4 regions of the Mesorhizobium sp. M7A.F.Ca.US.002.01.1.1 genome follow, and region 4 is predicted to be linked to each of the others. Evidence: riboswitches for the same ligand, from Rfam matches in the RefSeq annotation. Region 4 holds a riboswitch; each other region holds the start of a gene.
What was found. Region 4 has a riboswitch for cobalamin ahead of EN932_RS18585 (aromatic ring-hydroxylating dioxygenase subunit alpha). Riboswitches for the same ligand answer to the same signal wherever they lie in the genome.
Positions count from the first base shown of each region.

Region 1 (7,086 bases), on a different contig from region 4:
GATTTCGTCGCGCGCGCTCCAGTCGCCGGAGGACATGAGATCCTCGACGCCGGCGCCATAGGTGCCGGGCGAGGTGCCGAAAATGCGCGGGCTGATCTTGCCGTCGGCGCGGGTTTTGGCCGCGAGCGGGTTTTCCGAATCGTCCTCGTCGCGCGCGGCAACCGCGTTGGCTGCGGCATCGATCAGCGCGATTTGGGTCGGGAACATGTCGCGGAACAGGCCTGATATGCGCCATGTGACATCGACGCGTGGCCTTCCGAGCGTGGCCGGCGGCAGCACTTCGATGCCGGTGATGCGGCCGGTGGCCAAATCCCATTGCGGCCGGCAGCCCATCAGCGCCAGGCCTTGAGCGATCTCCTCGCCGCCGGTGCGCAGCGATGCCGAGCCCCAGAGATCGATGACCAGCGAGCGTGGCCAGTCGCCATGCGACTGCATGTAGCCGCGCACGACTTCCTCCGCCGCTGCCCTGCCCAAATCATAGGCGGTCGGCGTCGGCATGGTGCGCGGGTCCGAGGTGAACAAATTGCGGCCGGTGGGCAAGACGTCCGAGCGGCCGCGCGCAGGCGCGCCGGCCGGACCGGCCTTGACGTGGCCGCCATCGAGCGCGGCAAGCAGCGCCGCCTTCTCGGCTTCAGCGCTCTGGCGGCGCATGGCGTCGGGCTCATCCTCCGGAGCGCGGCCATAGATATGCAGCCCGTCCTTGATGGCGAAATCCTTGAGATCGCAAAGCCAGGCGTCGATGCGGCGCAGCGCCTCGTCCGGCGCGTCGGTCGTGGCGACGCCGGCTTCGGAGGCGAGACCGGTTTTTTGCGCGGTGTCGACGATCAGTTTCGCCAGTCGGTCACGGCGGCGACGGTCGAGCCCGTCGGCCTGGGCATATTCATCGACCAGCCGCTCGAGCTTGTGCTGGTTTTCGTTCAGCCCGGCGCCGGTCAGCGGTGGCGGCAAATGGCCAAGGGTGACGGCGGCAATGCGCCGCTTGGCCTGCGCCGCTTCGCCCGGGTTGGAGACGATGAAGGGATAGATGACGGGCAGGGGACCGGTGACGATCTCCGGAAAGCAGTTTTCCGACAGAGCAACGGTTTTGCCCGGCAGCCATTCAAGCGTGCCATGGGCGCCGACATGGACCAGCGCGTGGACGCCGAGCGACTTGCGCAGCCAGAGGCCGAAGGCGATCAGCGCATGGCGCGGGGGCAGCGTCGGGTCGTGGTAGTCGGCGCGGCGGTCGACGGAGCGGCCGCGGTCGGGGGCGAGGGCGATGGTGACGTTGCCGAAGGTGGCGGCGCGGAAGGGGAAGCTTCCGCGCAAACCTGTTTCGTCTTCCGCTTTGCCCCAAGCGGCTTCGACCGCAGTGATTGCCGCAGTCGGCAACTCCGTCGAGAAGGCAATGTAGTTATCTAAGGCCAATCCAGTATCGCTGGCTTCCAGCAAATCCAGCAACCCACGCGGCGTCTGCGGAATCCCCTCAATCACATAGCCCTGCTCCTTCAGGTCATGCAGCATGGCGAGCACGCTGGACGGCACGTCGAGGCCCACGGCATAGCCGGTTCGACCAGGGGCACTGGGATAATCCGGGATCAGGATCGCCAGCTTGCGCCCGGCGCGGGGTGTCTCCTGCAACTTGATGAAGGCCGCGACGCGGTCAGCGACCTGCGCCACGCGATCCGGTTCCGGCCGGTTGGCGAAGGCGCGGTGGCCAAGCGCGGGATCGGTCTCGGTCTCGCCCTTGAAGGAAATGGCGCCGGCGAGGACGCGGCCGTCGAGTTCGGGCAGCACGACATGCATGGCGAGGTCGGCGGGTGCCAGGCCACGCTGGTTGTTTTGCCAGATGTCGCGGCGGGTGGTGGCGACGATGACCTGGAAGACAGGCACGCCGGCGCGGTCGAACAGCGTTTCGATGCCGGGTTCGGCGCCTGAGGCGAAAGCGGTCGCGGTGATGATGGCGGCGGGCTTCAGCGCCGTCAGTGCTGTTTGCACGAATGCCAGGGATGCCGGGTCCTTGAGGCTGGAGACGAAGATCGGGACTGGGTCGATGCCGCGCTGCCGCAGCGCTTCAACAAGCGCATCGATGGGCGCGACATCGGCGGCCAGCAGCATCGAGCGATAGACCAGGATGGGGATGATAGGAGCGTTGACGTTGTAAGCGCCAGCATTCGATAAGTCCGGCTTCTCCACAACTCCACATCCAGGCACGTAAAAACCAGCTTTCGGCACCACCACCGGGCCGATAACTTCCGCATCCGACCCCGCCAGCCGCGCCAATTTCCGCACCAGTGCGCTCATATTCGCCGGGCCGCCCTCGCGGAAATAGTCGAGCAGGCCGTCCAACTCCTCGCGCGGCAGCGTCGAGGCTTCGATCAGGCGCAGATCCTCGTCGCGGCATTCGCCGGGCAGCAGCGCCAGTTTTATGCCGCGTTCGCGGGCGGTCGAGGCAAGCTGGTCGCAGCCGTAGCGCCACCAGTCGTAGCCGCCGAGGATGCGCACGAGGATGATCTTGGCATGGCGGGCGACGCTGTCGACCCAGAGGTCGACGGACATGGGATGGCGCAGGTCGCGCAGTGCGGCCAGCCGCATCGAGGGCAGGCGGTCGGCATCGGTCCTCCACGCCGCCGCCAGTCCGGCGAGGTCGCTGTCGGTGAAGGACAGCGCCACGATATCCGCCGGCGTCTGCCGCAGATCGACCGGCTCGGCGAGGTCGTCGAGCGAGGCGGATGTCGTGGTTAGGATGTGCATCGCAATCCGTGTCCGAAATCAGCCGGCGAGTATACGCTCGATCGCCGGGCGGTTCAGCCCTTTCAGGCCGATGACGACGAGGCGCGAGCGGCGGTCGTCCTGCGCGGTCCAGGCGCGGTCATAGTAATGATTGACGAGGGGCCCGACGGCCTGCAGCAGCAGCCGCATCGGCTTGCCGCCGACCTCGACGAAGCCTTTTACACGCAGCACGTTCTCTTCCTCGGCGACGGTGGCGACGCGTTTTGCCAGTTCATCGGGATTGGCGACCGAGGCTATGTCGACAATGAAGGTGTCGAAGTCGTCATGCTCGTGGTCGAAGGCGCCGTCATGATGGGATTTGCGGTTCTCGATGTCGTCCTCGACGGCGAGACCGAGCCCGAGCAGCACGGAGGGATCGACCTTGCCATGCGAGGTCGGCACGATCTTCACTGCGCGGGCGGAGTGTTCGCCAATGATGGCATTGGCGCGGGCGGTGCCGGCGGCGTCCATCAGGTCGCTCTTCGACAGGATGATCAGGTCGGCGCAGGCGATCTGGTCCTCGAACAGTTCTTCCACCGGATCGTCGTGGTCGAGCGTCTCGTCCCCGGCGCGCTGCGCCTGGAGGGCCTCCATGTCGTTGGCGACGCGGCCTTCGGCCAATGCCGGTCCGTCGACCACGGCGATGACGCCATCGACGGTCACCCGGCTTTTCACGCTCGGCCACTGAAAGGCCTGGACCAGCGGCTTGGGCAGTGCCAGGCCCGAGGTTTCGATCAGGATATGGTCGACCTTCGGCGTCAGCGACAGGATTTGGTCGAGCGCCGGGACGAAATCATCGGCGACAGTGCAGCAGATACAGCCATTGGCCAGTTCTACGATGTTTTCCTCGGGGCAGGTGTCGATACCGCATCCCTTGAGGATCTCGCCATCGATGCCGATGTCGCCGAATTCGTTGACGATGATGGCGATGCGCTTGCCGCCGGCGTTTTCCAGGAGATGGCGGACCAGCGTCGTCTTGCCGGCGCCGAGGAAGCCGGTGACGACGGTGCAGGGAACGCGGGATACGGAAGTGGTCATGGTCAATCCTTCAGCATGTCGATGGGTGGAATGCGGGCCACGAGGCCGCGCTTGAGGCTATCGGGGCGGCCACGCCACGGGATCAGGCCATCTTTCGAGGTGGCGAAGAGCTTTGCGCCTGTCACGAGGTCGGCGCCGCTGGTCGCGGTCAGGTCGCCGAAGACATAGCTCCAGCAGCCGTCGCGCAGGATCGCGGCGCTGAGGCGCCGCTTGCAATTGCCAAGGCATTCGACGCTGCGGATGCGGATATCGTCGCCAGCGGCGGCGCGGCGCGTGTCGTCCGTCAGCAACTCGCCGGCGCGGGGATGAGCGTCGGAGCCGGTCTCATTGCGGCAGGAGCCGCAGACGATGATGGTGACGCCGGCCAAGGCATCATCATGGCCGGACGAAATATCCGCTGTGCCAGCCGAAAAACTGCTGTCGTGGTCCAAAGATCGGGCTCCTTGCCCGGAAACCCGCCGGGCGATCGGATTCTACAGTCGCAGACGGCAGGTCTCCTGGCTCGCGAGTCATCGCCTTGGGTAGCCGCCTTCCCGGGAATTCCCAGTGGTTTTCGGCCTTGGCTCTTCGCTTACAGTTGCGGGGACAGCCGCGGATTTGGGATTTTGCCCCGCACCGCATTCCCTCTTAGCCCTTGCCGTTGCGGGCAAGGGACCATCTGGAACCGGATTTAGGCTTTTGCGGGCGGCGGTGTCAACGCGAGCTTACGACACCGCTATGTCGGCCAGCGCCGGCCCCAAATCCCCGGCAGGCGTCACTTCGATGCGTTCGAGCCCGAGCCAACCCTGCATCTGCTTCAATTCCTCGAACAGCTCCGCAGCGGTTTCAGGCGGCGCACCGGGCTCCGCATAGGCTGCATGGACGCGCAGTATGCTGGCCGGGCGATCGGCCTTGAGGTCGACGCGTGCCACGATCCTGTCGCCGAGCAGGAACGGCAGGACATAATAGCCGTATTGCCGCTTGTCGGCCGGCGTGTAGATCTCAATGCGGTAGTGGAAGTCGAACAGCCGCTCTGTGCGCGAGCGTTCGAAGACGACAGGATCGAACGGCGCCAGCAGGGCGCGGGCCTCGATCTTGCGCGGCAGACGCGCGTCTTTATGAAGATAGGCGGGCTTGTCCCACCCTTCGACGCGCACCGGCAGCAACTCGCCCGTTTCAACCAGTTCCTCCAGCCGGCCTTTCATATCGGCCGGCGACAGGCGGAAATAATCGCGCAAATCGCCTGAAGTCGCCACGCCGTGGGCGCGGGCGGAAATGCGCAGCAATTCGCGGTGCGCGTCCTCAGGCGTCGGCACCGGCAGGTCGAGGATCGCCTGCGGCAGCACGCGCTCGGGCAGGTCATAGAAGCGCTCGAAACCGCGGCGGTGCGCCGTGGTGATGCGGCCGGCCCAGAACAGCCATTCGAAGGCGTGTTTGGCATGGCTCCAGCCCCACCAGCCGCCCGAACCTTTCTGGCCCTCCAGCGCGGAAGCGGCGATCGGGCCGCGCTCGGCGACCTCGCGGTAGATCTCTTCGATGTAGGCGGCGTGCTCGCGGCCCCATTTGGCGAGACCCAGATACATTTCCTCGCCCCGCTCGGCGCGCTGCATGCGCCAGCGCATCAGCGGGTATGTCTCGACCGGCAGGAAGGAGGCCTCGTGCGCCCAATATTCGAAAACCATGCGCTTGCGCGTCACGGCCGCGTTGTCGAGCAGCGAGAACGGGTAGGGGCCAAGGCGCGAATAGAGCGGCATATAATGAGCGCGCACCACCGCGCTGACGGAATCGATCTGCAACAGGCCGGTGCGGGAGAGCGTGCGGGCAAAATGCCGGCGGTCGGGCGTGCCGGTCGGGCGAGGATCGAGGAACCCTTGGGCGGCAAGGGCGATGCGCCGGGCCATCGGGAGCGAGATCTTTTCCTTCATGCAGGTATCACTTTGACGTGTTTTGACCGAGGGTCGAATGGCTGATTCCAACCCATGCTAGCAGGGTTTTGGCGGCATCCATGTCAGGAGGGAAAAGTGGAGTAAAAAGCGAAGGAAATCAAACAGGAGCGGATCGGACCAGTTTGCCGCGATATGCCGTCCAGGTCGATGTTTTGAACAAGGTTTGACTTGCTTCGCTGGAAGTGCTGCGCTAACCCTCGCCGCGTTGCAGCATAGGCCCTTAAAACGGTTCAGCGGTTAAACTGTCACGCTTCCGCATTAGGGTCCGGTGCTGTAATCAACGTGGATTGGCGCCAACGGAAAGCCGAGCATGAACGCACTCTTGAGCTCATACCTGCCCATCGTCCTGTTCATAGGCGTGGCGCTGGTTGTCGGCCTGGCGCTGCTGGCCGCGCCCTTCCTGGTGGCCTACCGCAATCCCGATCCCGAAAAGCTTTCCGCCTACGAGTGCGGTTTCAACTCGTTCGACGACGCCCGCATGAAGTTCGACATCCGTTTCTACCTGGTGTCGATCCTGTTCATCATCTTCGACCTGGAAGTAGCCTTCCTGTTTCCGTGGGCGGTGTCGTTTTCGAAGATCGGCATGCTCGGTTTCTGGTCGATGATGGTTTTTTTGGCGGTGCTGACCATCGGCTTTGCCTATGAATGGAAAAAAGGAGCGCTGGAATGGGATTGAACGACAGTTCAGGCACCCTCGTCGCGCCGAAGCCCAAGGGCATCATCGATCCCAACACCGGCAGGCCGGTGGGGGAGGACGATCCCTTCTTCCTCGAGATCAACAACGAGTTGGCCGACAAGGGCTTTCTGGTCACTTCGACCGAGGCGCTCATCACCTGGGCGCGCAGCGGGTCGCTGATGTTCATGACGTTCGGCCTCGCCTGCTGCGCGGTCGAGATGATCCACACCTCGATGCCGCGCTATGATTCGGAGCGGTTCGGCGTCGCGCCGCGTGCGTCTCCGCGCCAGTCCGACATCATGATCGTCGCCGGCACGCTGACCAACAAGATGGCGCCGGCGCTGCGCAAGGTCTACGACCAGATGCCGGAGCCGCGCTACGTCATCTCGATGGGCTCCTGCGCCAATGGCGGCGGCTATTACCACTATTCCTATTCGGTGGTGCGCGGCTGCGACCGCATCGTGCCGGTCGACATCTATGTGCCCGGCTGCCCGCCGAGCGCCGAAGCGCTGCTCTACGGCATTCTTCTCTTGCAGAAGAAGATCCGCCGCACCGGCACGATCGAACGGTAAATCCATGACCGCATCCCTGAGCGAACTGTCGACCTATCTCGGCGAGAAGCTGATCGGCCGCGTGAACGAGGCTGATATCGCCTATGGCGAACTCACCATCCATGTCGAGCCGCGCGATCTGGTC
Region 1 covers NZ_RZQE01000222.1:678-7,763, reverse strand. The annotation lists gene cobN (cobaltochelatase subunit CobN) at 1-2,733, opposite strand, end outside; gene cobW (cobalamin biosynthesis protein CobW) at 2,752-3,789, opposite strand; gene EN932_RS20655 (DUF1636 family protein) at 3,792-4,220, opposite strand; cobalamin riboswitch at 4,259-4,463, opposite strand; gene EN932_RS20650 (winged helix-turn-helix domain-containing protein) at 4,494-5,693, opposite strand; gene EN932_RS20645 (NADH-quinone oxidoreductase subunit A) at 6,025-6,390, shown strand; gene EN932_RS20640 (NADH-quinone oxidoreductase subunit B) at 6,381-6,962, shown strand; gene EN932_RS20635 (NADH-quinone oxidoreductase subunit C) at 6,967-7,086, shown strand, end outside.
Region 1: another riboswitch for cobalamin. It lies ahead of EN932_RS20655 (DUF1636 family protein); the one in region 4 lies ahead of EN932_RS18585 (aromatic ring-hydroxylating dioxygenase subunit alpha).

Region 2 (6,760 bases), on a different contig from region 4:
CCCATGGGCCTGGTCATCACGGCCCTTCTGGCAACGTCGCTGCTGTCGCAGAAGAGCCTCTATGAGCATGTCGAGGCGGTGGCTGACGCCCTCGACACCGGCGGCCTCGCCTTGGCCCGCCTTGCCGTTTCGCGGATCGTCGGTCGCGACCCTGAAACGCTCGACCGGGCCGGTGTCTGCCGCGCGGCGATCGAGAGCCTGGCCGAGAATTTTTCCGACGGCATCGTCGCCCCTGCCTTCTGGACCGGCGTCGGCGGCCTGGCCGGCGGCGCCGCCTACAAGGCCGCCAACACCGCCGATTCGATGATCGGCCACCGCACCCCGCGCCACGAGGCGTTCGGCTGGGCGGCGGCGCGCTTTGACGATTGGATCAACCTGCCGGCGTCGCGGCTGACGGCGCTTCTGATCGTGCTGGCGGCATTCTTCGTCAAAGGCGCTGATGCGAAAAAAGCCTGGCATGCGGTGCGGCGCGACGCGAAAAAACATCGCTCGCCCAATGCCGGCTGGCCGGAAGCGGCGATGGCCGGTGCGCTCGGCCTGGCGCTCGCCGGGCCGCGTTTCTATGGCGGCGTGCTGGTCGACGACGTCTTCATGGGCGAAGGCGGCCGGCGCGAAGCCGACAGCCTCGACATCAGGCAGGCGCTGAAACTCTATCGCGTCGCCGACTATCTGCTGATCGCTCTGTTCGGGTTGGTTTCGGTCGTTGTCATCGTTGTGACTTAACCTCACCCTCCCCCGTCTGGGGAGGTTGAGGAACACTCAGAACTCGATCCCCTGCTGCGCTTTCACGCCGGCGGAAAAATGATGCTTGGTCACGCCCATTTCGGTGACGAGGTCTGCGGCCTCGACCAGCGCCGGCTTGGCGTTGCGGCCGGTGACAACGACATGCAGGCCCTCGCGCCGCGCTTTTAGCGCGCCAACCACTCTGTCGAGATCGAGATAGTCGTAGCGCAGCGCAATGTTCAATTCGTCGAGCACCAGCAGGCTGATCGACGGATCGGCCATCAGTTCGAGCACCTTGGCCCAGGCGGCTTCGGCGGCAGCGATGTCGCGCTTCAGATCCTGGGTTTCCCAGGTGAACCCCTCGCCCATCGCGTGCCACACGACACGGTCGCCGAAGGCGGCGAAGGCGTCCTTCTCGCCGGTGTGCCACTTGCCCTTGATGAACTGGACGACACCGACGCGCTTGCCGTAGCCGAGCATCCGCAGCGCCAGCCCGAAGGCGGCCGTGGTCTTGCCTTTGCCCGGGCCGGTGTTGACGATGAGCAATCCCTTCTCGACCGTCTTGCTCGCCACCTCGGCATCCTGCACCGCCTTGCGCTTGGCCATCTTGGCGCGGTGGCGCTCTTCGTCCTTATTGTCGATATCGGTCATATCATTTCACCTTGAGCGGCAGCCCCGCCACCATCAGCAGCACCGTATCGGCAATCGCCGCGACCTGCTGGTTGAGCCGGCCGGCGGCATCGCGAAAGCGGCGCGCCAGTGCATTGTCCGGCACGATGCCTTGGCCGACTTCATTGGACACCACGAACCAGGGTCCGCGCGGCCGCGACAACACCTCCGCCAATCGCCGGCATTCAAGGTCCAGATCGTGTTCGGCCAGCATATGGTTGGTCAGCCACAGCGTCAGGCAGTCGACAAGCACCGGCCGATCGTCCGGCAAGGCGGCAAGGGCGCCGGCGAGGTCGAGCGGTGCGTCGATGGTCGTCCAGCCTTCGCCGCGCCGCGACCGGTGCAACGCGATGCGCTCACGCATCTCGTCATCATAGGCTTGCGCCGTGGCGATATAGGTCCAGGGCGGCGGCAAGGCGGTCGCCAAAATTTCGGCGCGCGCGCTCTTGCCGGAGCGCGCACCGCCGATGAGGAAGGTCAGTGTCTTGCGATCAGGCAAAGCTGTCGCGCAGGCTGGTCGCGGTGCCGGTGAAGCGGCCGCGCACCACGCCGACAACCGCGCCGAGCACCAGCCAGAACACCAGATTGGTCACGGTCACCGCCACCACGAACTGGTGATGCAGCCCTTCCGGAATCGCCGTCTCGTAACTGTCGGGCTGCGGTGCCCCGACAACATGCGGTGCGACGATCAAAAGGACGGCAAGGATCGCCAGCGGCAGCGACTTGCGGAACGCGATCAGGCCGAGACCGGCAGCGGTTGCCGCCACCGTTGCCCACCACCAGATCTGGCGCTGGGTGAGATCGGCGGCCGGCATGGCCGGCAGTTCCGGCGGCAGGCCGAGGCCCGGTGCCAGCGTGAACACGGCAAAGCCGGCCAGGCCCCAGAACACGCCCTGGCGCCAACCACCGATGCCGCCGGCGAATTCGGAAACCGCGACCAGGATCAACCCGAAGCCGATGCCGGTGACGATGTTGGCAAGCACGCTGAAGGCGAAACGCTCGAAACCGTCTGCCGGCGCCCAGCCCTCGTCTTCCGCCGCAGCAGTCGCTTCGGCAGGGGCCGGAGCGGCTGTGCTCATGGCATTGCTATTCGTTGCTGCCGGAGCGGCATGGTCATGGTGATGCCCGCCGCCCGCCTGTTCGTAGACCTCCGCCTTCAGGATCAGCGGCACGGTCGCATAGGCCTGCATGCAGGCAAGAACGACGCCGGCCACGAGCCCTGCGATCGCCGCGATGAACACGACGTTGCGAAACAGGTTCATGATGTCAGCCCCTCGTCAGTGGCAGGGAAATGCCATCGAATGGCGATAGTCGTGAGCCGCATTGTGGACCGCATCGATATGCGAGAAGCCGACAAAGCCCATCACGAAAATGCCGAGCAGCGCGGCAAGCGCGAGCTGCATGAAGCGCGACTGCGAGGAGACGGAAGCGCCGAGGGAGACGGAAGCGGTAGTCATGTCTTGTCCTTTCGCCCTCCACCCGAGGGCATCGAAGTCAGTTTCCTGTCGCCGGCAGGTCTCCTGGCTCACGGATCAGCGTCCTTCCCCACCTTCCCGAAGAAAAATCTTCAGTGGCATATGGAGAGGACTACCGCACACAGTTGCGGGGGCAGCCACGGCATTGGGCGAAATCCGCCCTTACCGCATTCCCTCTTGGCTCCAAAATGGAACCGGCGACACCGGCGACTATAGGCAGAATCCTCGCGTCCGGCAAACCAAATTCCGCCGGCGACCGTTGCGAATGCGCCATGAAGGTCAAAGCGATTTCGGCAGATAGCGCCACGTCACGAAGCCGCAGACCGCCGCCAGCAGGCCCAGCGTGACGAACACCGAGCCCAGGCCGAAGAAGGCCAGCACCACCGAATAGACCAGCGGCGGCGTCAGCTCGGAAAAGTCGAGATAGGTGCGATAGACCGCCGCCATCTGCGATCTTTCATAGGAGCGCACCGAGCGCATGAAGGCGGTCGAGCCGAGCGCATCGAGCGCAATGGTGAAGAAGGCGCCGCAGAGCAAGAAGGCGCCGGTGAGCAGCGGCACGGTTTCGCCGACGAAGCCCGCCGCCAGAAGCGCGACCGACATGGCGAAATAGGCAAATGTCATGGTCCTGCGGCCGCCAAAGCGCTTTCCCGCCTTGCCCCAGAAAATCGCCATGAACAAAAGCGCGTTGCCGGCCGAAACCAGCAGGCCGCCGGCCAGCTTGCCCTCACCCGTAATGACCATGAACAGCGGCCCATAGACGAAGAACGTCGTCCAGAAACAGGAGCGCCCAAACGCGATCAGCCAGGCCAGCCTGAGCCTGGGCTGGGCGATGAAGCGGCCGATATTGGCGAGCGGATTGGCTGGTCGCGTCTTGCCGGGACGGATCGACGGGTTGTCGCCGAGCCGGTAGGTCCAGAACAATGCCAGCAGCGCTAACGCGAACACGGCCACCGCGCCATGCGCGGCATAGACGCCGAAGCGCGTGTAGAGGAAGATGCCGAGCGTCGGCCCACCGGTCCAGGCCAGCATCGACCACGCCATGCGCAGCGATTCGGCCTGCATGAAGTCGGTCTTGCGGATGTGGTCCATGATGTAGAGGTTGAGCGTGATCGACAGCGCGCTGGCTCCCATCACCCGGCACAGCATGCCGGCCAGTTGCCCGGCAAGCGTGTCGGTGACGAAGAACAGCGAGCCGATGGCCAGCAGGCAGGCGCCCGCCGTGTAGACCCAGCGCCGGGCGAAACGGCGGATCAGCATCGGCATGAACAATGTCACCGACAGGCCGAGCATCGCCACGACGGTGTAGAGGATCGAGACGATCTGCTCGTTGTGCAGGATCTCGTAAGCTTGGATCGGGATGACGCTCGACACCGTGGCGCGGGCGAAGGATTCGACCGCATAGAGCGAAGCGAAGGTGCGCGCGTCCGCGGCCTTGAGGGCCGGTAGCCAGATCGGATGGCGCACATGGGTGGACATTGCTTTCCCCGAAGCAGATTCACCGGGTCAAATCTGCCGTGGCGACCTCAGCGCCAATAAGAGGAAACCGACGTGCATCCGGCAAAAGCGAAGCCGGCCAAAGGCTTTCCGGCACTGGCCCAATGCCGCGGCTGATCCGGCGTTATCGGCAGGGTTGCCGGTCTTCTTTTGTCCTGGGCAACCGTGATAGTCCTCCAGCGGGGCTGAATCAGAATGCGAGACCATGAGCATCCAAACGCCGACCGCGCCCGTTCAGGATCGACCAAAGCGCATCGTCGCCATCGACATCGTGCGCGGCATCGCGCTGATCGCCATGGCAAGCTACCATTTCACCTGGGATCTGGAGTTCTTCGGCTACACCGATCCCGGCCTGACCGCCTTCGGCTGGTGGAAGATTTACGCGCGCTGCATCGCCTCGACCTTCCTGTTCTTGGTCGGCGTCAGCCTGTATCTCGCCCACGGCCGACAAATCCGCTGGAACGGCTTTTGGAAGCGGTTCGCCATGGTCGCCGGAGCCGCGATCGCGATTTCGGTCGTCACCCGCATAGCCACTCCGGACGGCTTCATCTTCTTCGGCATCTTGCACGAGATCGCGCTGGCCAGCCTGCTCGGTCTCGCCTTCCTGCGCCTGCCGGCGCTGCTGACGCTTGTCGTCGCCGCGCTCGTTATCGCCGCCCCCGTCTATCTGCGCTTCGAGGCCTTCGATCACCCATGGCTGTGGTGGGTCGGCCTGTCGGCGACCAATCCGCGCTCCAACGACTACGTTCCGCTGTTTCCGTGGTTCGGCGCCGTACTTGCGGGCATCGCGGTGACGAAACTCGCCGCAGGTGCCGGCCTGCTTGCCAGGCTTGCCAATCTGGCGCCCGGTCGCTTGGCCAACCCGCTGGTCTTCATCGGCCGGCACAGCCTGGCTTTCTATTTGATCCACCAGCCGCTGCTGATCGGCTGCGTCTGGCTGTTCTCGCAGATCATGCCGGCGCAGGTCGAAACCCCGCAGGTGAATTTCCTCAAAACCTGTCAGCTGTCCTGCGAGCAGTCGCGCGACACCGAGTTCTGTACGAGCTACTGTGTCTGCATGCTCGATACGCTCGAGGGCGAGTCCACGCTTGATAGGCTCTACAACAACGATCAGACTGCGGAGTGGAAAGCGCATTTGTCCGATCTCGCCGGCATGTGCACCGCCAAGACCGACAGCAAGTTGATGGAGGGAGGGGCCGAATGACCGAGAACCAGCCGAAGCCGGGGCTCATACCGTGGCCGCCGCTGATCTACATCGCCGCCATCGCCGTCAGCATCGCACTGGGCCTGCTCTATCCCCTGCCCTGGATCGGCGACCTGCTGGGCGATATCCTGTTCGCGGCCGGCTGGGTGGCGCTGTTTGCCGTCGCCGCACTCTGGTTCACCGCGATCCGCACCATGATCCGGGCCAAGACCACGCTCAACCCCAACGCTGTACCCGATCACCTGGTCACCACGGGTCCCTTCGGCGTCACCCGCAATCCGATGTATCTGGCCAACACGCTGCTGTTGATCGGCGTCGCCTTTGTCTCGGGCATCGTGTGGTTCCTGCCGCTGGCGTTCATCGCCGCCTATGCCACGCAGAAGGTGGCGATCGAAGGCGAGGAAAAGGTGCTGGCGGCAAAATTCGGCAAGAAATACCGCGACTACGCCAAACGCGTGCGCCGCTGGATTTGAGCTGGCTTTCAAGCGGCCAATCTCCCCCTCGTGGGGGAGATGTCCGGCAGGAGAGAGGGGGGCGCTGTCCCTCAAACTCTCTGCCTAGGTATTCACGCCAAGCTCCACCAGCCGCTCCACACAAGACTCCTCGGCCTGGTCGAGTTCAGCCAGCGTCTCCTCGAGGTCGCGGCGTTTCTGCCGGAGATCCTCGCGCTTTTCCTCGATGCGCTTGATCATCAGGTTGAGCTGGCCGACTTCGCCGGGCGGCTCCTTGTACATCTGGATGATTTCGCGAATCTCGTTGATCGAGAAGCCAAGCCTTTTGCCGCGCATGATCTGGCGAATGAGCTGCCGGTCGGAGGGGCGAAACAGCCGCGTGCGGCCGCGCCGCACCGGCTGCACCAGTCCTTCGTCCTCGTAAAAGCGCAGCGTCCGCGTCGACACGTCGAACTCGCGGGTCAACTCGGTGATCGAATAATATTCTCGCATTGCCACTCCCACACGCCGAAACACCGGGGCGATCGCCATGGCGGCGTCACCCTTCTGTCCCGAACCAAAACCCATGCCATGCCGGAATCGACATGGCGCCCCGCGCGAGCCTCGCACGGCATTTACGTAAAAGTCAATTGAGCCAAAAGGCGTGCCTTCAGGGCACGCCGAACCACCACGTGGCAATGCCGAGAAATGCAAAGAAACCGACGACGTCGGTAACCGTGGTGACGAAGACCGCCGAAGCG
Region 2 covers NZ_RZQE01000290.1:368-7,127, forward strand. The annotation lists gene cbiB (adenosylcobinamide-phosphate synthase CbiB) at 1-723, shown strand, start outside; gene cobO (cob(I)yrinic acid a,c-diamide adenosyltransferase) at 760-1,374, opposite strand; gene cobU (bifunctional adenosylcobinamide kinase/adenosylcobinamide-phosphate guanylyltransferase) at 1,376-1,891, opposite strand; gene EN932_RS23795 (CbtA family protein) at 1,884-2,654, opposite strand; gene EN932_RS23800 (CbtB domain-containing protein) at 2,670-2,849, opposite strand; cobalamin riboswitch at 2,885-3,081, opposite strand; gene EN932_RS23805 (MFS transporter) at 3,147-4,346, opposite strand; gene EN932_RS23810 (DUF1624 domain-containing protein) at 4,570-5,568, shown strand; gene EN932_RS23815 (isoprenylcysteine carboxylmethyltransferase family protein) at 5,565-6,041, shown strand; gene EN932_RS23820 (MerR family DNA-binding transcriptional regulator) at 6,126-6,512, opposite strand; partial or broken gene EN932_RS23825 (magnesium transporter) at 6,670-6,760, opposite strand, start outside.
Region 2: another riboswitch for cobalamin. It lies ahead of EN932_RS23800 (CbtB domain-containing protein); the one in region 4 lies ahead of EN932_RS18585 (aromatic ring-hydroxylating dioxygenase subunit alpha).

Region 3 (7,086 bases), on a different contig from region 4:
CGAGGCCGGCGGCGAAGGTCACCGCGTGCTGTTCGGCGATGCCGACATCGAAGGTCCTCGACGGGAACGCTTCGCCGAACAGGTCGAGGCCGGTACCGCTCGGCATGGCTGCGGTGACGGCGACGATGCGGTCGTCCTCGCGGCCCTCCTGGACCAGGCTTTCGGCGAACACCTTGGTGTAGGCCGGTGCGTTGGCCGGCGCCTTGGCCTGCGCGCCGGTGATGACGTCGAACTTGTTGACGCCGTGATATTTGTCGGCGGCGGCTTCCGCCGGCGCATAGCCCTTGCCCTTCTGGGTGACGACATGGATGAGCACCGGGCCTTCGCCATTGTCTCGGACATTTTTCAGGACCGGGATCAGATGTTCCAGATTGTGGCCGTCGATCGGGCCGATGTGATAGAAGCCGAGTTCCTCGAACAGCGTGCCGCCGGTGACGTAGCCACGTGCATGCTCGACCGCCCTTGTGATCGCACGATCCGCGCGCTTGCCGAGATAAGACGTCAGTTTTTTGCCGAAATCGCGCAGGCCGATATAGGCCTTGCCGGAGGCCAGCCGCGCCAGATAGGCGCTCATGGCGCCGGTTGGCGGCGCGATCGACATGTCGTTGTCGTTGAGAATGACGATCAGCCGTGCATCGAGTGCGCCGGCATTGTTCATCGCCTCGTAGGCCATGCCGGCAGACATGGCGCCGTCGCCGATGACGGCGATGACATTGTTGCGGCCGCCGGAGAGATCGCGGGCCGCGGCCATGCCGAGGCCGGCCGATATCGATGTCGAGGAGTGGGCAGCGCCGAAGGGATCGTACTCGCTCTCGGCGCGGCGGGTGAAGCCGGACAGGCCGCCTTCCTGGCGCAGCGTGCGGATACGGTCGCGGCGGCCGGTCAGGATCTTGTGCGGATAGGCCTGGTGGCCGACATCCCAGATCAGCCGATCATCGGGGGTGTTGAAGACATAGTGCAGCGCCACTGTCAGCTCGACCACGCCAAGGCCGGCGCCCAGATGACCACCCGTGCGGGATACCGCGTCGACCAGCTCGGCGCGAAGCTCGGACGCCAGTTGCGGCAGCTCACTCTCGGCAAGCGTGCGCAGGTCGGCCGGGATGCGGGTCTTGTCGAGAAGCGGCGTATGCGGCGTTGCGTTCACGGTGCTCAGGCTTTCGGTTGATGGGCGAAATAGGCCGCCGGCCGGCGAAAGTAAATGCGTGTCAGTGACGCGGATCAGACTGTGGTCTTTTGCTTCTATGCAGGTCGTTTCCCCAAAACCGGGCCACTTTGGGCGACAGGCATCAGCTTTCCGGCAGCGGAATGAACTCTTCCTCGTCTCCTGGAACGATGTCGAAGCGGCCTGTCTTCCATTCCTCTTTCGCCTGTTCGATACGCTCTTTCGACGACGAGACGAAATTCCACCAGATGTAACGCTTCGAACCAAGAGAGGCGCCGCCGAACAGCATGAAATGCGCCCCGGTCTGCGACGACACGACGATCTCGTCACCGGGACGGAAGACCAGCAGCCGTTCGGCTGGGAACACATCGCCCGAAATCGAGACCTCGCCTTCCAGCGTGTAAATGGCGCGCTCTTCCGCATCGGCAGGGATTTTCACGCTGGCGCCGGGCGCCAGGCGCAGGTCGGCGTAGAGCGTCTCCGAATCGGCCCTGACCGGGGACCGTAATCCTTGGAAATCGCCGATGATGAGGCGCCCGTTGACGCCTTCGGCATCAATCTCGGGAAGCCTGAGCGCTCCTGTGTTCTCGAACACAGGAGCCACCTCTTCCTTGTCGTCCGGCAGCGCCAGCCATGTCTGCAGGCCGGATATCGACATCGGCGCGCCACGCAGTTCCTCCGGCGTACGCTCCGAATGGACGATGCCGCGGCCGGCGGTCATCAAATTCACGTCGCCGGGCTGAATGACCATTTCGGTGCCGAGGGAGTCGCGGTGCCGGATCTTGCCGTCGAACAGATAGGTGACCGTCGACAGTCCGATATGCGGATGCGGACGGACGTCCAGCGCCTGGCCGGCCCGCAGGATCGCGGGACCCATGCGGTCGAAGAAGATGAACGGACCGACCAACCGCCTTTTTGCCGTTGGCAGGGCACGGCGCACCTGAAAACCACCGATGTCCTTGGCGTTCGGAACGACCATCAATTCGATCTGATCGCTGGCGAACGCATCGCCCACCTCAGGGTCTTTCCCGGGGAAGAAGCTCATGGACTCTCCTTGTCGGTGGTCGAAGGCCGCCTGGCCGCATCAGGCAAAGCGGATGGCCGCCTTTGCCCGCAGCTTGGCCGCCACCTCTTCGCGATTGCGCGGATGCTGATGGGTTTCCAGGGAATCGAGCAGTTCGCGCGCCGAGGCCGCGATGGCGTCGACGGCATGATCGAAGGCGTGCTGGTTCTGCTTCGAGGGTCGCGTCGTTCCGCTCAGCTTGCGGACGAACTGAAGGGCCGCGTCGCGCACCTCGTCATTGGTTGCCGGCGGATCAAAATTGAACAGGGTCTTGATGTTTCTGCACATCGCTTCCGTATCTCCTCTTGTCCTTGAGCTGTTTCAATCGGAACGAGTTATAGCCTCGATCATGATCATGTCCAAAAACCGGTGAGGCGAGGCCATCGTTCGGACCGGCCTCAATCCGCGTCGAGCGGCTCCGTTCCAACCGGCTTGCCGTCGCGCGACAGCCTGATCTTCTCGACCTTGTCCTCGGCGGCCTTCAGCAGCCGGTCGCAATGCGCCTTCAGCGCCTCGCCACGTTCATAGATCCTGATCGACTGGTCGAGCGGCACGTCGCCACGCTCCAGATCATCGACGATCTTCTCCAGCGCATCGAGTGCCTGCTCGAAGCTCATCGCCTTGACGTCTTCGTTGGTCTCACCAGCCATCATTCATCCTTTCATCAGTCGCCCGACATGGGCGGCGACCGAAAATGCCAATCCCTGCAGATCGTAGCCGCCCTCGAGCAGGCTTACGAGCCGGTTGCCGCTGTGGCGTGCCGCGCGCTGCATCAACTGGCCGGTCGCCCAGTCGAAATCATCCTCGGTCAGATTGATCTCGGCCAGCGGATCGCGGTGGTGCGCGTCGAACCCGGCCGAAATGATGATCAGGTCGGGCGCGAAATTGTCGAGCGCGGGCAGGACGCGCGACAGGAAGGCATCGCGAAACACTTCGCTGCCGGTCTGCGGCGCCAGCGGTGCGTTGACGATATTGCCGGCGCCCGTTTCGGTCTTCGCTCCGGTGCCGGGATAAAGCGGCATCTGGTGTGTCGAGCAATAGAGCACCGAGGGATCGTCCCAGAAAATATCCTGCGTGCCATTGCCGTGATGCACGTCCCAGTCGACGATGGCAACGCGCTCGACACCGTGTTTCTTCTGCGCATAACGCGCCGCGATCGCCGCCGTGTTGAACAGGCAGAAGCCCATGGCCGTGGTCTTTTCGGCATGATGGCCGGGCGGCCGGGCGGCGACGAAGACGTTGTCGGCGCGGCCCGAAAAGACATCATCGACGGCGGCGTTGGCGGCGCCGATCGCGGTGATCGCCGCTTGCCAGCTCTTCGGACTGGCAGTGGTGTCGGCATCGATGCGGGCAATCCCCTCGTCGGGGATGGCGGCGCGCACGCGGGCGACGAAATCGGCGGGATGCGCGTAGAGGATGGTGGCCTCGTCGCCTTCCGGCGCCTGGATACGATCGAGCGCGGCAAAGGCTTCCTCATCGAGCACGCGCTCGATGGCGCGCAGGCGGTCGGGCCGCTCGGGATGTCCGGGCGGCGTGAGATGCTCGAGGAAGATCGGATGCGTGTAGAGACGGGTGGTCATCGTCCTAATCTAGTGACCCCGATCGACAAAGGCCATGCACGGGCGGCCGATGACTGGGGAAAATCGCGCCTGCGTCCATTCGTGTCGCCGCAGGCATTGGCCCCGCCGGCGCTTCGGCGTAAAGTCCTTGGTACTGCCTGGTGCCCGCCGCAAGCGGGAGAATCGGGAACACGGTTGAATTCCGTGGCGTGCCCAACGCTGTGAGGGGGACCGCGCCGGTAAATGCCACTGTCGATGACGGGAAGGCACCGGACGCGGGTTGATCCCAAGCCAGAAGACCGGCCTGGCAGGCATCGTCATCCGCATGGTCGGGCGGGTGGCATCAGAGCGACGTGCGTCCATTTGGACGCACAGCGTACGCTCTGACCGTTTTGAATCTGCAATCGCAAGGGGACAAGCGATGCCGGAACATATGACCGCTGCCATTGACGATGGATTCGACCAGAATGCGCGCGATGCGGTCTATCGCGCCATGTTCACGCGGCGCGACGTGCGCAGCCATTTCCTGCCCAACGCGATCGATGACGACGTGCTGGCGCGGCTGCTGCTTGCCGCCCATCACGCGCCATCGGTCGGCTTCATGCAGCCATGGAATTTCATTGTCATTCGCGATGCCGGACGACGAGCGGAGGTGCGCGACCTGTTCCTGGCCGCGCGCGAGCAGGAACTGCCGGCGATCGAGGCGGAAAAACAGGCGCTGTACCGCAAGCTCAAGCTGGAAGGCATCTGCGAAAGCGCGCTCAACATCTGCATCACTTGCGACCGGCAGCGCTCGAAGGGTTCGCCGCTGGGACGCTGGCACAATCCGGAGATGGATCTCTACAGCACCGTCTGCGCGGTGCAGAATTTCTGGCTGGCCGCGCGTGCCGAGGGCGTTGGCGTCGGCTGGGTGAGCATCATCGAGGCTGAGGCGCTGAAGCGGCTGTTGGCCATTCCGGATCACGTAACGCCAATCGCCTATCTCTGCGTCGGCCGTGTTTCCGAGTTCGCTTCCAAACCGGACCTTGAAACGCATGGTTGGGGACGGCGGCTGCCGCTGCCGGAACTGATCATGAGCGAGACGTTTTCCGGGCAAGGCGAGGCACAGCTCAAGTCCACCGTGGCGCGCCTCAACACCGTTTCTGCCTCACCAGACACCACCTGCCCGGCCGATCAGGGTGTGGCGCCGGCCGTACCCCAGCGCGAACCGCCGAAGGAGGCGAGCGCCTTGTCCTTGAGCTCCCTGAACTTCGACGACGCCTCGGCCAACCGGGCGTCCCAGGCCGGATCCGGCACCTGGCCCGCGATGGTCTTGAAATAGACCTGCATCAGGCAAGCGATGGCGAAAGGCTCGATGAAGGCCGCCTTGAACGCCCAGGCGAAGACGATGGCGAGCACGAAGGCCCAGCCGGCGAGCTGGCCGGGCATCAGGAACAGAATGGCGCCGGCAGGCGCCAGCATCATCAGAAAGATGACGAACGACACGCCCCACATGATGACCGCCAGCCAGACGGCGTTCTTGACCATGACCTTGCCGTTCTGGGCATAGAGCACGACGCCTTGGCGCGCCGTCTCGAAGGGTGAGGCTGAATTGATGCGGATGTTGTAGCCGAGGATGATCTCGTCGACATAGGTCAGCGACAGGCGGATCACCGTGTTGATGAAGGAGACCAGGCCGCTCAGGCCCGGTATCGGCAGGAAGGCGGCGATACCGCCGAGCAGGCCGGTGATGGCGCGGATGGCACCCTTGACGAGTTGGTCGACGACGAAAAGGATATTGGCCTCGGCAAAACGCTGGGTGACGACATCCCTGGCGTAGGCGATCTGGTCCTGACCGCCGGGAATGTCGCGGCCGTCGATCAGATGAACCATGACGGCGATGTGGCCGGCCTTGACGATATAGAGGATGTATTCACGGATCCAGTAGACCGCGATCGAGACGATGCCAAACCCGACCACGCCGCCCCACAGGGCAAAGGACATGGGCCCGTCGGGATCGGTGGAGATATGGCCGACACCATAGCCGACCGAGGCACCGGTGCCGGTCGCCATGATGTAGGCCAGCGTGATGCCGAAATAGACGATCATACGAAAGACGATGAACGGCCAGGTCCGCATCATGATGGACACCGACCGGCCGATCTCGAAATCCCACATGTGCCCCGAATCTCCGCCTCAGAGATGGTGGAAGAGGATGAACTCAACCCGACGATTGTCAATTGCCGGCCCTGGCACCACAGGGCGACGAATTCTGGGCAACGGTTTTCTTTCGCAGCCTTTCGCCGGCGCATTGTCTGACGGAGCATCAAACGAAAAACCCGCCTGTGCGGCGGGTCACCGGCGCAAATCACCACCATGGACGAATATGTACCTTAGCTGAGGGCAGGTGTCGAGAAAAAATTCCTATCGGGAACAGCTGCCGGCACGAAAAGCTCCGGTGGGAACTTCAATTCGACTGCGGATCCGGCTTCTTGAGCAGGCCTTCGAGCAGTTGCTTGAACGCCGTCACCACCTTCTTGGACGTCGCTTCGGGGTCGTCCGAATTGGCGATCCGTTGCGCTGCCTGGCTGCTCGCTCCGTTGATCAGTCGCGAGGCCGTCTCGGGGTCGAGGCTCGAGACAACGACCCCCTCCTCCTGCAGCGCGGTCAGATGGTCGGTCATTGACACGATGCACGCACTGGCATTCGGCCATTGCGCTGGATCCCCCAGCACGGCCGGGCCATCCCGGAACATGATGCGCTGGATTTCCGGCTCCAGCGCCATCTCGATATAGGTCGAGCACTCGTCGACGAAATGCTGCCAGCGGGTCGGCGCTCTCGACGCGACCTCATTGATGCGCGCCGCCATCTCGCCGTCGATCTGGGCTATGACCGCCTGCAGCAGCCCCTTCTTGTCGCCGAAATGATGATAGAGCGCGCCGCGCGTCAGCCCGGCCGAAGCGGTGAAATCATCCATCGAGGCTTCCGCATAGCCTGTTGTGCCGAAGGCATGGCGGGCCGCCGCGATCAGCTTTGCGCGCGTCTCGGCGATCATCTCCTTGCGGGGTCTGTGCATGGCTTCTGGCCCTATTCACATACGTAACGTATGCCAATTGACATACGCGGCGTATGCTCTATTTAACAAGCATACGCTTCGTATGTAATTGCCGAATCGTCCTTTGTCGAGGAACCACCCATGCAAAATCCCTATTCGGAAATCTTTCGTGCCCCCGGAGCCAAGGGCTTTGCGGCCGCCGGATTCATGGCGCGCCTGCCGATCGCCATGGCGCCCATCGGCATCGTGGCGATGCTGTCGCAGACGC
Region 3 covers NZ_RZQE01000115.1:2,939-10,024, reverse strand. The annotation lists gene dxs (1-deoxy-D-xylulose-5-phosphate synthase) at 1-1,144, opposite strand, end outside; gene EN932_RS14145 (pirin family protein) at 1,287-2,207, opposite strand; gene EN932_RS14140 (DUF2277 domain-containing protein) at 2,247-2,513, opposite strand; gene EN932_RS14135 (exodeoxyribonuclease VII small subunit) at 2,624-2,875, opposite strand; gene EN932_RS14130 (histone deacetylase family protein) at 2,879-3,805, opposite strand; cobalamin riboswitch at 3,927-4,107, shown strand; partial or broken gene bluB (5,6-dimethylbenzimidazole synthase) at 4,110-4,835, shown strand; gene EN932_RS14120 (hypothetical protein) at 4,958-5,941, opposite strand; gene EN932_RS14115 (TetR/AcrR family transcriptional regulator) at 6,231-6,839, opposite strand; gene EN932_RS14110 (MFS transporter) at 6,960-7,086, shown strand, end outside.
Region 3: another riboswitch for cobalamin. It lies ahead of bluB (5,6-dimethylbenzimidazole synthase); the one in region 4 lies ahead of EN932_RS18585 (aromatic ring-hydroxylating dioxygenase subunit alpha).

Region 4 (7,086 bases):
GCCGTCGACCGGAAAACTGGGAATCGGCTGTTAGTTGTTGCCGAAGAGGTTGCGGTCAGCACCCTGGGCAGGCGCCTGAGCAGCCGGTTCCGACTTCTTGGTCGAAGCGGTGTACGAGCTGTCGACAGCAGTGGCTGCCGCGGCGTTCGAACCGTAGTGGTCGCTACCAGCGAAGGCGCTGCCGGAAATGGCCAGAAGGGCTGCGGCAGTGAGAATGATCTTTTTCATTTTTGGTACTCCAGTATCGTCTTTTTTCCGTCCGTCTAGCGGCGTGTCTTGGAAATGAAATCGCGTCGTTCGGACAGCCCCGATGTGGGAGGGCAAGGTCGTCTTTTCCAATCACGAAGTTGTTCCGTGTGGACCATGAATCCCCACCTTGAAATTGTGCCAATGGAATCTAAGGATGCATTTTTCTTCTTCATATCAGTGTGTTAGGTGTAGCCACCTGATGGATCACTGACTGTTTCAGAGGCCCAGCGTTCACACCGTCCTGCACGCACCGTCAACAGAAACGAACCGTTCGGTTCGATTTTAGGGCGAGCTAATAGTCACTTTTCGAAACCATTAACCTTTTTTGACCCCCCGCGAAGGGTCGGATTCGGAAAGATCGCAGCCGGCAAATGGCCGCCCGGGAGGTGGGATCTCGGCCCGCGACGAGCTGCAGTAGCGTTTCGCATGCCGTGTCGCGCCGCATGGATACGATGTCGTTTTCATGCCGACGGCGCGCCCGCGATCGTGGTTAGATCATACCATCTCAGGTGCCGCTTCGTGACGACGAGGCGGAGAATTGGGAAGCCGGTCAGAATCCGGCGCTGCCCCCGCAACGGTGGTGGAGTTCAAGTCGCAACGGGAGACCACTGGGCAACCGCCTGGGAAGGTGTCGCGATGGTCCGCAAGGACAACTCCAGAGCCCGGAAACCAGCCCGAGATTTTTAGACTCGACTGATCGCGGTGGGCGGTCAAGAGGTGGATAGCGCATGTCCGGCACACAGCCGGCCTGTGTTTCAATCCTTCCTCCATCACCACCAGTTCAGTCCTTAGAAACGAGGACAGGACATGGATATCCGCAACGACATGCTGAGGCTCCTGAAGGGGCGCCGGCAAGGCTTTTCGCTGGAGCAGCCCTTCTACACCGATCCGGACTACTTCAAGCTCGACATGGAGCTGATCTGGTATCGCGACTGGCTGTTCATCGGCCATGATTGCGAACTGCCGAAGCCGGGCAGCTACATCACCGTGCAGGTCGGCGATTATCCGGTCGTCCTTGTCCGCGACCAGCACGGCAAGATCAACGCCTTCCACAATTCCTGCCGCCATCGCGGCAGCCGCGTGTGCAACACGGAGAAGGGTACCGCGGCAAAGCTCGTCTGCCCGTATCATCAGTGGACCTACGAGCTGGACGGCCGCCTGCTGTTTGCCCGCCAGATGGCCGACGGTTTCGACAAGAGTGATTTCGGCCTGAAGCCGGTCGCCTGCGAGAGCGTCGGCGGCTACATCTTCATCTGCCTGGCCAAGGAACCGGCAGATTTCGCGCCGATGCGGGCGATGATCGAACCCTATCTTTTGCCGCACCGGCTGCGTGAAGCAAAGATCGCCTTCGAGAGCACGATCGTCGAGAAGGGCAACTGGAAGCTGGTCTGGGAAAACAACCGCGAGTGCTACCACTGCGCCGCCAATCATCCCGAGTTGTGCAAGACCTTCCCCGAGGCTCCAACCATAACCGGCGTCCATGGCGCCGACAGCGACCCTGAAATGGTCGCACACTGGGCCAGATGCGAGGCATCAGGCTTGCCGAGCAAATTCCGCATCGATCCGGCAGGGCAGTACCGCGCCACCCGCGCGCCCTTGCTGCGCGATGCCGTCAGCTACACCATGACGGGAAAACGGGCGGTCCAGAAGAACCTGTCCGACAGCGTTTCAACCGACCGCATCGGCTCCTTGCTGCTCTATCACTATCCGACGACCTGGAACCATATCCTCGGCGACCACGCCGTTACCTTCCGCGTGCTGCCGATCAGTGCCACGGAAACCGCGGTGACAACGAAATGGCTCGTCCACAAGGATGCGGTCGAAGGCGTCGACTACGACCTCGCTGAGCTCACCCATGTCTGGACCGAGACCAACGACCAGGACCGCCGCATCGTCGAGGAAAACGCCTTCGGCATCCTGTCGCCTGCCTATGAACCAGGCCCCTATTCGGAGCTGCATGAGGGCGGCGTGATCCAGTTCGTCGAGTGGTACGCGTCGTTCATCGGGCCGCGCCTTGCCGAAGGCGGCCGGCCGGCCCTGCGCAGCGTCGCCTAGCCCAGGGGATAAGAGGATGAATGCGATGACGGACCTTGGCCTCTATCGCCATCTCGACCAGATGACGCCCTGGAACGACAGGCTGCAGGTGCTGGAAGTGATCGGCGTCAGCGACGAAGCGCCTGACGTGAAGACCTTCACCTTCCGCTCCGACAACCAGACCTGGTTCCGCTACAAACCGGGGCAGTTCGTGACTCTGGAACTGCCGACATCGGACGGGCCGCTGATGCGCACCTACACGCTGTCGTCCTCGCCGTCGCGGCCGTTCTCGATCGCGGTGACGGTCAAGGCGCAGGCGGGCAGCACCGGTACGCGCTGGATGTTCGACCATCTGACGCCCGGTTCGCACGTCAAGGCCTATGGGCCGACCGGCGACTTCTCGCTGCATAGCCACCCGGCCGCCAAATATCTGTTCATTTCGGCCGGTTCCGGCGTGACGCCGATGATGTCGATGCTGCGCTGGCTGAACGACTGCGCGCCATGGACCGATGTCGGCTTCGTCAACTGCGCGCGCCGCCCGGAAGAGATCATTTTCCGCAAGGAGCTCGAACTGCTCGGCAGCCGCATGCCTGGGCTGTCGCTCGGCTTCATGATCGAGGAGCGGTCGAGCCGCGAGGGCTGGTTCGGCCATATGGGCCGCATCGACGCGATCCGGCTGCCATTGCTGGCGCCCGATTTCCGCGAGCGCGAGATTTTCTGCTGCGGCCCCGATCCTTTCATGCGCGCCGTGCGTGGCATGCTGGACGCAGCCGGCTTCGACATGACGAAATACCATCAGGAAAGCTTTGCCGCGCCTGCCGTGGAGGAGATCCCGGCGCCGTTCTCGCCGCCGGCGGAAGACGGCGCCGCTGCCACCGTGGAGGCCGTGACACCGATCCGGTTCTCGCATTCCGATGTCGATGCCGAATGCGTCGCCGGCCAGACGGTGCTGCAGACGGCACGCGCCTCGGGGGTGCGGATTCCCGCCGCCTGCGAGTTCGGCCTGTGCGGCACCTGCAAGGTGAGGAAGGTCGCGGGCGACGTCGAGATGAGCCACAATGGCGGCATCCTCGATCACGAAATCGAGGACGGCTTTATCCTCGCCTGTTGCTCGAAGCCGCTTTCGGCGCTTGAAATCGAGGCGTGACCGGCAGGCACGGTCAGAGACTGTCCATGCCCGCGCGGCCTGCAGCTGCGCTCGGCCGGGCCTACGCCATCTTGCCAAAAACCCTGCAAATGGTTAGACGCCTGCAACGGTGGGGTTGACCGTAGGGGCCGAAGATCATCTCCGCGGCCTGCTTCGGCGGGGAGCAAACATGCGACAATCCGGCGTATATGCCATTGCCAGCAAGGATATCGTCTTTGAATCCTTCGATGGCGAAGCCGTCGTTCTCGACCTGACCACCGGTAAATATTTCGGCTTCTCTGATTCAGGCAGCAGGCTTTGGGATGCACTGTCGTCCGGCGTGCCTGCCTCCGAACTGGTCGGCGCCGCGACCGGGATTGGCGCCCTCGATGCCGCCGCGATTGACGGCTTTGTTTCACAATTGCTCGAATTCGGTTTGCTGGCGGCCGCAACCGATGGCGTGGCAAGACCGGTTCCCAGCGAATTGCTGGCTCAGCTCGCCGCTGCCGGCGAGCCCCTCAAGGTCGACATCCATGACGACCTTGCCGACCTCATTGTCGTCGATCCCATCCACGAGGTCGAGGAGCCCCTCGGCTGGCCCGCAGTGAAGCAGGCCAACTGAGGCGCCCGCCAGGCTCTCGTTGCCGGACAGCTCCGGAACAGGCAGACCATGCCAAACGTCACTCTCGAAAACCTGACTGACTACGCACGTCATGTCCTGGCGCAAGCGCAGAGCAGCGCCGCGCATTATCCACTGACCTGCAAGGTGGGCTTGCCGCATCTGGAGTTGACCACTCATGTGAGTGCCGGCGCGTTGGCGGATGCCTTCGCTCATGGCTTTGTCACGGCTGCGGACAACCGAGCGCCTGCCGACATCTGCCGCATCTTCGTCGCACATCCCGGCATTGACGGCATCGCGGCACCGGCCAGATGGGGCCAAGGACCCTTCACGCAGCATGGCTTCGCCACCAGGCTGGCGGAAGCCGGATTGCGCGGCAACCATTTCCATGACCTGGATTTCTGGCAGTTCTATGATCCGCAACGTCGCGTTGGCGTGCAATTGATGGCCTCGGCCGATGCCTTTCCACCGTGGGAGCCGGGAGCGCCGCTGCGCCCCTTCCTCCATTGGGAATATGCGGCACGTGGCATGCGGCTGGCCCATGCGGGGACGCTCGGCACCAAAGGCAGGGGCGTACTGCTGGCCGGCGCGGGCGGCGCCGGGAAATCCGGGACCGTCGCCGCCGGCCTCCTCCACGGGCTGGACAGCGTCGGCGACGATTATGTGCTGGTCGACCTCTCCAACGGCGTGACTGCCCGCCCGTTGTTTTCAACACTCAAGCAGGATCCCCAGGGATTCGCGCGACTTGGGCTGAAGCACCGGCTGAAGGCGCACGGTCCGCTCAACTGGCAAGGCAAGCATGCTTTTCACATTGACGACATTGCGCCACGGCCGGTGCCCGAAACTCTGGACATCGTTGCGCTGGTGGTGCCACATATCGGCGGAGGCGAGGCAAGTTCGATCGTGCCGGTGTCGCGCAGGGATGCCATGATTGCCTTGGCGCCGTCCGGCATAGCGCAGATGCCGGGCGAGCGGGAGAGCGGCTTTCGCTTCTTCAGCGACCTGACCCGCCTGCTGCCGTGCTATCGTCTGTCGCTGGGGACGCAGCCACAGGAGATAGCCGGCACGATTGCGGACTTTCTTGTGCGGGGCGCTTCGTGAAACTGAGCGTGATAATGCCCGTCTACAACCGTGAGCGCTATGTCGTTTCGGCATTGCGCTCGCTGGTGCGGCAGCGGGACGCCGCCGATCTCGACATCATCGTCATCGACGACGGTTCGACCGACGGCTCTGCTGAGGCCGTACGCTCGATGATGCGCGAAAACCCCTGCATCCGACTCTTCCAGCAATCGAACATGGGCGTGGCCAGGGCGCGCAACGCCGGGCTGCGGCAACTGCCGCCGGATGCGGAGTTCGTGTCATTCCTGGATTCTGACGACATCTCGCTGGCCGGACGGTTCAAGGCCGATCTCGCCCGCTTCGAGGCTACCTCCGGGCTTGAGCTAACCTATTCGCTGATGACGCTGGTCGACCGGATCGACGACGAGAAGCTCGAGCCGGAGGCGGACTGCTGTACCATGACGCTTCGCGGAATTTCGCTGAGCACCGCTCTCTTCAGTCGAACGCTTGTCGATCGCATCGGCCATTTCGACGAGGACTTTGAGCAGTCCGAGGACACGGATTATCTGTTGCGAGTCTTCGAAACCGGTCCGCGCTACGAATTGCCGAACACCGTCGCGATCTACTACCGACGCCACGCCGGAAATGTCACCAAGGAACATAGCGGCAGGGTCCGCAACCACTTGCGTGCAATCCACAAGTCGATGCGGCGGCGCAAGGCCGATCCGTCACGGCGAGAGGTCCAGGGCATCTTCGAATTGAAGAGTCCCGCCGATTGGCGGATGCCATGATGCTCGACACAATCGGCTCGGATCAGCCAAGCCCGCAACGCTGCTGGAGACGCCGATGAGGCTGAGCGTCATCATGCCGGTCTACAATCGCGAACAATTCGTTGGCCTGGCGCTGCGCTCGTTGCTCAGGCAGCGCGAAGACATCGATCTCGACATCATCGTCATCGACGACGGGTCGACCGATGGCTCGGCAGCCGTCGTACGGTCGTTAATCGACGAGGCCCCATGCATTCGTCTTTTCCAGCAGATCAATGGCGGGGTCACCAAGGCGCGCAATGCCGGGCTGAAGCAGTTGCTGCCGCAGACGCGTCTGGTGTCGTTTCTCGATTCGGACGACATCTCCCCGATAGGCCGCTTCAAGGCGGATCTCGCCTGCTTCGAAGAGGATCCTGGCCTCGAGCTGACCTATTCGCGCATGACGCTGGTCGACAAGATAGATGGCGAGACACTGGAACCGGCCGCCGACAGCCACTCCATCACCGTGCGGGGGATCCACCTGTCCGCCGGGATCTTCGCGCGAGACCTCATCGAGCGCACCGGTGGTTTCGACGAGGATTTCAAACAGGCCGAGGACACCGACTATCTGTTGCGTATCTTTGAGAGCCAGGCAAAATACGTTATGCCCGATACGGTGGCTCTCTATTACAGGCGTCATCCCGGCAACATGACCAAGGAAGCCGATGTGCCCTTTCGCGAGTTCATGCGCGCCATTCACAAGTCGATGAAGCGTCGCCGGGCCGACCCCAGCTTGCGCCGGGTGGAGGGGATTTTCGACTTCAAGGATCTCGCGCAGTGGCGGTTTCTTTTATGGGAGGCTACGGCGTCGTCATTCCGGCTTTCAACGCGGCCGCCACCATAGGCGCTGCCCTGAACTCCGTTCTGGCCCAGGCGGCAAAGGCGGAGGCCATCGTCGTGGTCGATGACGGTTCGACCGACGATACGGCCGCGGTGATCGATGCGATGAACCTGCCGGTGACGGTGCTGCGACAGGACAATACCGGACCCGGCAGCGCAACGACCCGTGGCATTGCGGCACTCTCGACGCCGCTCATCGCGACGCTCGATGCCGACGATTTGTGGCTGCCGGACAAGATCGAACAGCAACTGGCCTATCTCGGCCGTCATCCCGGGACAGCGGGCGTCTTTACGCATTGGCGGACGTTTCGCGGCGACAGCCCCGATTTGCCCGATGCGGCCAGTGGAGCCGG
Region 4 covers NZ_RZQE01000183.1:3,662-10,747, reverse strand. The annotation lists gene EN932_RS18590 (DUF680 domain-containing protein) at 31-228, opposite strand; cobalamin riboswitch at 740-942, shown strand; gene EN932_RS18585 (aromatic ring-hydroxylating dioxygenase subunit alpha) at 1,057-2,304, shown strand; gene EN932_RS18580 (hybrid-cluster NAD(P)-dependent oxidoreductase) at 2,330-3,430, shown strand; gene EN932_RS18575 (PqqD family protein) at 3,600-4,031, shown strand; gene EN932_RS18570 (serine kinase) at 4,080-5,129, shown strand; gene EN932_RS18565 (glycosyltransferase family A protein) at 5,126-5,878, shown strand; gene EN932_RS18560 (glycosyltransferase family A protein) at 5,934-6,737, shown strand; gene EN932_RS18555 (glycosyltransferase family A protein) at 6,671-7,086, shown strand, end outside.